2 regions of the Gracilimonas sp. B-17 genome follow, and region 1 is predicted to be linked to the other one. Evidence: riboswitches for the same ligand, from Rfam matches in the RefSeq annotation. Region 1 holds a riboswitch; the other holds the start of a gene.
The links. Region 1 has a riboswitch for thiamine pyrophosphate ahead of AC13FX_RS07355 (TraR/DksA family transcriptional regulator). Riboswitches for the same ligand answer to the same signal wherever they lie in the genome.
Positions count from the first base shown of each region.

Region 1 (4,930 bases):
TAGGATCAGGCAATTTCTGCGTTCTTTGGTAAGGGTCGTGGCGGTCATCGTCAAAGATCCGGGTACGTTCTTGTTTAAAATAATATCTCTTTCCTTTCATACAGCTTATATTTATACCTTTTGAAGCATTAATGGCTCATTTCTGAATTTTGATCGTTTAATGAATTTTAGTACCTCTGCATCATTTTGATTCTCAAAATGCTCATATGCCTGGGATACCGCGTAAAAATTCTCAGGTGTTTCCAGAATCACAACATCAGATACAACATCCTTCAATAGCCTTGGGATCTCAGGACCTGATACCGGAGCAGCAATAATGATCTTAGCAGCCCCGGCTTTTTTGCACATTTGAATGGCAGCAAATAGAGTAGCCCCTGTAGCAATACCATCATCCGCTAAGATGATGGTTCGGTCTTTTATATCCGGGATCGGAGCTCCTTTTCTGTAAGTATGGATCCGCCGCTTGATCTCTGTTTGCTCCTTCTTAATAACCTTTTCTATCAAACTTCGATCAAGATGTGATTTGATCCGTGGATTGAAGAAAAGACTTTTATCCTCTGCAATAGCACCAAAAGCGGTCTCAGGTTGTCCTGGATATCCCAGTTTTCGAGATATGAGTATAGACCAATCGCAGTTAAGAACTTTCGCCAGGTAGTATCCGATCTCAACACCACCCCTTGGAATGGCCAATATCAGGGGCTTCTCCTCTCTATATTTCTCTAAAGCCCTTGCCAATTTAATTGCGGCATCCTGTCGGTTTTTGAACATGGGTTTTTCAATCCGGGTTTTGGCGGACTGCCTCTCTCAGTTTGGTCAATTTAACTTTCATAATCAGAAAGGTTTGAATTTTTCGCATTGATACTAAATCGTGTATGTGGTACAGCTTCTAAACGAGCCCTGGAAATGGGTTGACCTGTCGCCTGACATATACCAAATGTTCCATTATCGATGCGTTCCAATGCGTCGTCTATTTGTTTGATATATTTTCGGGTTCTCTCCATGAGCTGATAATTAAGAGTGTCGCTTTGTGTATCTGTTCCTGCTTCCTGAATATCAGAGGCCGGCATATAATCCGGGTCATTATCATTATCCAGTATGTTGATATTCTCAGTAAGCAAGCGGATCTCTTCTTCAGCATTTTTACGTTTAGACAAAAGTATCTTTCTGAAATAGTCCAGTGATCTTTTATCTAGGGGAGAAGAAGGGATATTGACTTTAGAGATCTCCATGGCGATGAATTAGGGATTAGTGTAATTAAATTTAAGACCACTCACTGATCTTAATACTCCAGATGAATATTTACTGACAGCAGATATTTATTTTTTTTGTAGTAGAATTCACTGCATCCAGGTATAAAAAAAGCCCGCAGTATAAATACTGCGGGCTACTCAATAATTAGAAAGTTAACTGTTTCCTTACGTCGGTATGAACCGCATCAAGTAATAGAGGTAATATCTCAGCTCATTACAAGCACCCTCAACAGTTCGCTTTCGGGTATGCCGTTTAACGGGCATTCCTTACTGATAACCGAAGCATACTCTTCAAAAAATCCATTGGATTGATCTTAGCAGTAACCGACGGCTTCTTTTTTCGGTTGATCCCTGTTCTATTTAAAGGATCAGAGATTATGCTGTTTTTTAAAATTAACTACCATTAAATCAAAGACTCTGACCTAATGTAATTCATGCCAATGTGAACAGATGCAGGGAATAGGAGAATCGGGTTGTAGGAATTTCCACTCCTAAAATGTAATGCTCATGACTTGCACTACCCGTAATCTATAATTACATAAAAAAAGCCCGAAGCAATTAAGCTTCGGGCTACTCAATAATTAGAAAGTCGGCCATTTCCTTTCGTCGGTATAGTCCGCATCAAGTTATTGAGGTATGATCTCAGCTCATTACAAGCACCCTCAATGGTCGGCTTTCTGGTTTGCCGTTTAACGGGCATTCCTTATTGATAACCGATATACACTAACTAAAAAGATCAATAAAGACCTGTCTGATCAGTAACTGGCGGCATATTTTCCCAGTTGATCTTCATTCTATTTAAAGAGATGAAGATTGTACACTTTATTTAAACTAACTACCATTAAGTCAAAGAATCTGTTATTAATCTATACCATGAAAGGGTCTTATAAAGCAGGGTAATAACTCAATATCATGTAAGTATTTTCCGGGCTAATATTGTAGGGTGATTTATTTTTGTTTACTTCCTGATAAATATTCCATCATAAAGATGATACTTGGCAGCAACACCAAAGCTGCAAGCAGTGAAAGACCAATTCCCCAAACGGCTAGTTCTCCAATCGTTCTTAGCCCCGGATGGATAGAAAACAACAGGCCACTGAAACCAAGCATGGTAGTAAAGATGCTAACACTAATATGCTCTCCGGTAGACCTAAGCACTTTTCCGATCGATCCTTTTCCTTCTTCTTTATATCTATGCACCATATGAATTCCACTGTCGTCTCCAATACCCAGAATGGTTGGAAATACCACGAGGTTATAAAAATTCAATTTCCAGCCAAATAAGACCATTATTCCAAATAGCCAAATAAAGCTGGCAATCAAAGGTAAAAGTGCCAGGATCACCCATTTGATATTTTTAAGGATCAACAACTTAAATATGATAATGAAGGTTATGGTGAGTGCAACCATTAGCGGAGCTTCATCCATTAACAATCGCAACATATCTGAAGCCACAATAGACGTAGAACCGGCATAGTAAGTGATTCCATTGGCTAAGGTGACTGAGCTCACATCATCTGCAAAATCCATAGAGTTACGCCCATCAGATAACCCTACGGCAGGGCGAATGATCACAAGATTCCCAACTAAACCTGAAACAGATGTAAAAGGGGCCTTTATGAAATCGGGTACGCTGTCTAGTGGTATGATATGTTGTGTAGAAGCGGCCTCCCTAAGCCTAAGAATATCCCGGTTCGTAGATTTGATAAGAAAAGGGTCATCCAGTAATTCATTGATCTTGGTAATTCGCTCGATCTTTTTATTGGCACTATCGACATCAAAAGGATAACGGTCCTGAAAGATCTCAACCTCTTTGATAGTGGGGGAGCTGAAATCCATATCCATACGTTTTCTCAATATATCTGCTACCTGAATAGCTACTGAGGGATCGTTTACAATGATGTAGGCTGAGTTCCGATCACTTCGGCCCCGTGAGGCTGTAGAAGCTACTCTGTTCATCTCATGATAACGTTCATATTCAGGTTCTAATTCTCCAAAATCATATTCAAATGAAAGGTTTGGAATTTCGATCACAGCTATGGCAGTTATGATTACCGAAAGCCCAATGACACCCATGGAAATAAATTTCCACTTGTTAATATTTCTGTTTGAACCAACAGGAAATTCAGCGTCACTTTTGTGTGGTGTTAAAGTTTCGGTATGAAGGTTCAGAAATGGACTGCGTTCAAGTAAAACGAGCAAAGCCGGTAAAAAAATGATATAAGCCACTATCGCAAGCATCAGGCCAATTCCGGATATAGTTCCAAATTCACTGAACCCCTTGAAATCGGCAAGCATAAGTATGAAAAAAGCAGCAGCGGTTGTTATACCAACAGCAAAAATGGCTTGACCGGTTGTCATAAATGTGGTCTCAATAGCTTCTTCTACTGGTTTTCCGGTACCACGTTCTTCTGTGTACCGGGCAAAGAAATGGATCCCAAAATCAATACCCATGCCGAATAAAAGCAAACCAAGTGTTGAGGTCATAATATTGAGGTGACCATAGAGCAGGTAGGCGAGTCCAAAAGTCCAGCACAGGCTAAGCACCAAAGGTAATCCCATAATGATCGTATGAGCCGGAACTTCCTTGAGCTGAGTCAACAGTCTTCTGCCATTTAACACATTCCCGAATCGAATACGATAACTTTTAATATAAAAGTATCCAACCACAGCCAGCATTAATATAAGTACCCCGATGCCGAATGAGCCTTTAACATCATCGACGATCGTTTCAATTTCTATGAGTGTACGGATCATGCGACCTGCTGCATAAACCTGCATATCAGGGTGGAAGGAAGAGGGGTTCAACTCACGAATTAACTTGTTGAGATCGGAATAAGCATCCCGGATAAATGTTAACTCCGTTTGAGCATGACTCGGGAAAAATTTGACAACAAGGACCGTAGAGTCAGGAGAAATATTATATTCGGAGCCTACCAGTTCATCGTATTTCGAGTTTAGTTCATTACCCAATGAATCAGTGTTAAGTCCGGTGTCATCCTCCAGATCAAAGTAAAAGGGATTCGCTTTATTTTTGGCATCATTTATCTCGGCTTCCAGATATTCCTCTAGCAGGTCCAATTCAGATGAAGTGGCAAAATAGAGTGCATTCCGCTTCATGAACTCGATCTCACGCTTATATTCTACTCGCGTAAAATACGGTTCTCCGTATTTAGCCCGCTGTAATTCCAGAGCTTTTGGTATCAGTGAATCGGCGAAATTTTGATTTGCTTCAAAAGAAGGGCTTTCGATCGCGACGGTGGCATCATGTTCACCTCCCACCTGCTCGGTAAGTGTATTTAAAGCCTGTACACTGTTATAACTTTTGGGAATGAGTTTCGATAGATCGGTATCAATTGTAAGGTTGTTGGCCATCAAAAATCCAAGAATGGCAAATCCAAGGCTGATCAAAACGACCCTGACCGGTTTAATAATCACCCAGCGTATAAATGGTTGGAGCGATTTGAAAAGCTGCTCGATCATGGATCCATTAGGTTGACTTTGCTTTTACCTGAGTTAAGTTACGCATGTGCCACAGATAAAGGGTCAGGCTTCCCAGTCCAAAGAAGATGAAAATGGCGTGAAACAGCCATCCAAGAAATGGCAGGTTTACAATTACTGCGACCAATACCATACCAACAAGGAGGCCCCAGTTATAGGATATATCTGTATCATTTTTC
Region 1 covers NZ_JBSXOA010000011.1:569,085-574,014, forward strand. Annotated here, with positions in the region: gene AC13FX_RS07345 (BCAM0308 family protein) at 1-100, opposite strand, end outside; gene AC13FX_RS07350 (phosphoribosyltransferase) at 112-768, opposite strand; gene AC13FX_RS07355 (TraR/DksA family transcriptional regulator) at 819-1,229, opposite strand; TPP riboswitch at 1,396-1,488, opposite strand; TPP riboswitch at 1,832-1,924, opposite strand; gene AC13FX_RS07360 (efflux RND transporter permease subunit) at 2,199-4,733, opposite strand; gene AC13FX_RS07365 (DUF8173 domain-containing protein) at 4,741-4,930, opposite strand, start outside.

Region 2 (4,930 bases), on a different contig from region 1:
CTGATCATATTCCAGTGAAACTTCATGAAGCTTTTTGTAAAACCTCCACCATGTATGAACAGGATCGCTTTATTCGACCTTTCTTCTGATGAGGAAATATTCCAGATCTTCCAAACGTCTTTTGTTTTATGACTGACCTCATACTCGTTTCTCAGGTCAGTCGGTGGCTCACTTTGAGAGGAAGGAGCCTTCCACCAATCAGAATTTAATTTTTCCTTGTAGGAAGAAATTCTCAGGGTGAAGTTGATGGTCTTTGATATCAGATCGGGTTTTCTCATCAGAGGAGTTATTAAGTTCGACTCTAAAACGGAATTACCCACCGCAACATTCAAAAATAAGTAACTCCATCTTCAGAGAGCAAATATTGAATATTGGTACTCAATCCAGATCTTTGATAACTGCCTAAAACTTCGAAGCAGCGGGGCTCAACGTAAGCACTGTCTGCCTAGTTAAACTTTGAGATTCTTCGCGGCAAGCCTCCCAACCCTACTTCAAACACCACTTCGCTCAGAATGACGAAGAGAGGAGTGAATGGTGTGAAATTAAGTTGTCATCCCGAGTGCGCGCTGACTTGTAAGGGGTTAAGATGTTGAACACGAGGGATCTCAAAGTGAGTACTACCTGCCAGATCTAAGTTTGATATCCTTCGCGGCAAGCCTCCCAACCCTGCAATTAACCCCGCTTCGCTCAGAATGACAACATGGAATGGGAGTGAAACCCTAAAAAATGCCACAAAAATAATTCGGCCTTAGAAAAATGAGCGTAAAGAGTATGGCGCAATGTAGCGTTAAGAAAGAAATCATACCGCATGGTACTAGATATATGGGCAAGCCAGGAAAAGGAGCATTGATTTCTTTTAGCGAAATGGAGTCAGACTCAGCTCGGTTTTCGTAGCCGGGAGCTTTTGTTTCTTTTGGCGGTCCAAAAGAAAGGGAGAGCTAGATGAGGTTTAGTTATAAATTGTGATAGCAAATAATGATCACAATATTTAAATACACCACTTCTTCAATCAAAATTGAATGTTCCTTGTTCGATATTCTTAAGCCTCGTATCTTTAAAGCTCACAACCAAGGTTGGGGGTGCTTGCATAGCGGGCTGAGATTACACCCTGATACCTGAACCGGATAATACCGGCGTAGGGAAACCTGTTTACCGCACAGTTACGCAAGTTAACCTCCTCCATTAATTTTAAGTTTTTATGGAGGAATTCAATGTTCAATTCTATTACTGTAAGGTCGTTGTTTACGGCTTTGCTACTCACCGTACCACTACTCTTTTTAACCCATCAATCAACGCTGGCACAAACCATTTCCGGAACCGTGCTGGATGCTCAATCCAAGGAACCACTGGCAGGCGCGGCCGTACGGCAGGCAGGGACCTCCCGAGGGGTTGTTACCGAAGATGACGGCTCTTTCGAGATCAGGCTTTCTGAAAATGGAAAAAGGGCTTTACTTATTACTTACCTGGGATATAAAGACCGGGAAGTTGATCTATCTGTACCAAATAAAACAGGCGAGATCTTCATGTTTCCTGAGACCTATATCGGGGATGATGTTTTTGTGAGTGCCACCAGGGCCGATGAATCCTCACCGATCACCTATACCAATGTGGAAAGTGAAGAGATCGACCGGCGCAACCTGGGGCAGGATGTTCCCTATTTACTGCAAAGCACCCCGTCGGTCACTACAACCTCTGATGCCGGTGCCGGTATCGGATATACGGGCATCCGCATTCGTGGAGTCGACCCGGCACGTATCAATGTGACCATCAACGGGATCCCGGTCAATGATGCAGAATCTCATGCCGTGTTTTGGGTGAACCTGCCTGATCTGAGTTCTTCAACTCAGAACATTCAGATACAGCGTGGCGTGGGGACCTCGACCAATGGGGCCGGCGCTTTTGGCGGTACGATCAACCTTCAGACCAGTTCCTCCAGGGTGGCACCATTTGGAGAGATCAATACCGGTGTGGGATCTTTTAACACTCAGAAGTACAATGTGAAGCTGGGATCCGGACTCATGGAAAACGGATGGCAGTTTGAAGGCCGTCTCTCAAAAATTGATTCAGATGGATTTATCGATCGCGCCAGTTCCGATCTGGATTCCTATTTCCTATCAGCTGCCCACCACGGTGATCGCAGTTTACTGAGAGCGGATGTGTTTTCCGGTAAGGAACGCACCTATCAGGCCTGGTATGGCATCGAGGAAAGTGTACTTGAGAATGACCGTACCTTTAATGAAGCAGGAACTGAAAAAGCCGGTGAACCGTATGAGGATCAGGTTGATGACTATCAGCAGAATTATTACCAGTTGCACTATTCGTATATGCTGACCGATACCTGGAATGCCAATATCTCGGCATTTTATACCAAAGGGTTTGGGTTTTATGAGGAGTACAAAGCAGGTGAAGACCTTGAAGACTATGGCATTGAGCCGGTCCTCCCCTCTACACCAACCGAATCTGACCTCGTACGGCGCCGCTGGCTGGATAATGATTTTTATGGGACCATATTTTCAACGAAATATACCCCTAATGATACCTGGAATGTAACCTTTGGTGGTGGCTACAGCTACTATGATGGAGCCCATTTCGGGGAAGTCATATGGGCCCGTTATGCCGGAGACAGTGAAACTGAAGACCGATACTATGATAATGACGGTATCAAAAAGGATTTCAATCTTTACGGAAAACTGCAATATGGGCTCACCGATAACCTGAATACCTATGTTGACCTTCAGATTCGTAATGTTAACTACGACTTTCTTGGGAATGGATTCGTTCAAAGTTCAACCGGGGGTAACGTTCGTGACAGCCTAGTGGCTATTCAGCAGAGTGATGAACTGACCTTCTTTAATCCAAAGTTCGGATTCGTTTATAACCTGCCTGAACGTCAGCGAGTCTATGCATCCTTTGCCATAGGTGGTAAAGAGCCAACGCGTGATGAATATGTAGACTCAACCCCACAAAGCCGTCCAGATCCGGAGCGACTCTATAACGTTGAACTGGGCTATCGGGGTGATTTCAGCCGTCACTACGTGGGGGCCAATGTCTACGGAATGTTTTATCGGGATCAGCTGGTGCCCACCGGGGCGATCAATGACGTTGGTGAGATCGTCAGGGAAAATGTGCCTGAGAGTTATCGGATAGGGCTTGAACTACAGGGTGGTGTGAGTTTATCAGAGCATTTGAGCCTGTCAGCCAATGCGACCTTCAGTAGAAATAAGATCGTGGAATACACGCAGTTTACCGATCAGTATGATGCGAACTTCAACTATCTGGGTCAGCAGGCCACGACCTACGAAGATACGGATATTGCCTTTTCACCCTCTGTGATCACCAATGGTATCATCGGGTATCAATCCGGAGGACTGAATGCGGAACTGATCAGCAAGTATGTGTCCCGCCAGTATCTGGATAACACCCAAACTGATAGCCGGTCCATCGATCCCTATTTTGTAAACGATCTGAGACTAAGTTATGCTCTCGATAAAATATCTCTGCTGGAAGGTATCACGGCCACCCTGCAGGTTAACAATATTTTCAACCATGAGTATGAAACCAACGGATATACCTTTGGCTGGCTGCAGGCCGGTGAACCGGTGAACTTTAACTACTATTATCCTCAAGCCGGAACAAACTTTCTGTTTCAGGTAACCTGGAAGTTTTGATCATTCGGCAAGTAACAGACTTTAAAGGCCAGAAAGCATTCAAAAAGCCCCGCTCGTGAGATCGGGGCTTTTTCATTATTGAATATTAGCGTGGTCTAAAGTCGGCCGTAAATATGTTTGAACTCAGTTCATAGTATGAGGCGGAGCCTCAATAGGGCATTGCGCAGCAGAACTACGCAACGAGCACTGTCGGTCAACCGTCCCCGGTCTTCCGTCTAAAGTCACTCAAAACTAAACACTAAAAACTCAAAACTCTGCCCTATTCCTTGCTTCGCCGAGAATCCATTCCCCACATCAGTTTGTTGCGAAGAGTCTCGAAGTAATCCTGACCGGGGAGGTGAATAAGGTCGAAGGTCAGGTCCGATTTCAGGATCTCGATCTCAAAGGGAAAATGTTCGATCTCATGGACTTGTCCGTCATATGAAAAGAGTACCTCACTTTGCTGTTTTTCGATCCTGATCTTGAGAGGTTTGGTCGAATTCAGTACCAATGGGCGGGTAGTCAGGGTGTGCGGGTTGATGGGAGTTACCACAAAGACCTCGGTTCCGGGAGCTACGATAGGCCCCCCGGAGGCCAGGTTATAGGCTGTAGAACCGGTGGGGGAAGCTACAAGCAGACCATCTGCCCAATAGGTGTTAATGAGGCTGCCATCATATTCAGCCGATACATTCACCATGGAAATAGAATCTTTTCTGGTGAATAAGAACTCATTCAGGGCGTGAAATTCATCCCCGCGGGAAGTGGTGGCTTTCAGGAAAGAGCGTTTGTCTAAGGTGAAATCATTTTCAAGAAGCCGGTCAAGGGCCGGTTCCAGGTCTTCGATCTGAGTGTTGGCCATAAATCCAAGCCGGCCACTATTGATTCCGAGGATCGGTTTGTGAAGGTCTTTGGATATACGGGCCGTGTATAGGATGGTGCCGTCACCACCCATCACCAGAATGATATCACTTGCCCGGATGGAGTCCAGATCACTTTCGGTTTTTTGTATAACGGCATTACCGTTTAATCCCGTTTCATCACAGATCTCTTTATTGATATAGAGTGAGATGTTATTTTTTTTGGCCCAATCAACGGCCTTAAAGAGAACCTCCCTAACCTCATATTTACCTGGATTGGCGACGATCGCAAGTTTCATCAGTTAGCTCCGTTCATGCTGAAAGAAGAAAGATCGATATTCCATGGGTGTTGCGTCACCGTAATGCCTTGCACGTTATTGTGGGATAACAGGTAGATCGGGGCATTCCAGGTTAAAACCTTTTCAG
Region 2 covers NZ_JBSXOA010000008.1:836-5,765, forward strand. Annotated here, with positions in the region: gene AC13FX_RS00635 (alpha/beta fold hydrolase) at 1-278, opposite strand, end outside; TPP riboswitch at 1,066-1,159, shown strand; gene AC13FX_RS00640 (TonB-dependent receptor) at 1,212-3,668, shown strand; gene AC13FX_RS00645 (NAD(+)/NADH kinase) at 3,928-4,803, opposite strand; gene AC13FX_RS00650 (ABC transporter substrate-binding protein) at 4,803-4,930, opposite strand, start outside.
Region 2: another riboswitch for thiamine pyrophosphate. It lies ahead of AC13FX_RS00640 (TonB-dependent receptor); the one in region 1 lies ahead of AC13FX_RS07355 (TraR/DksA family transcriptional regulator).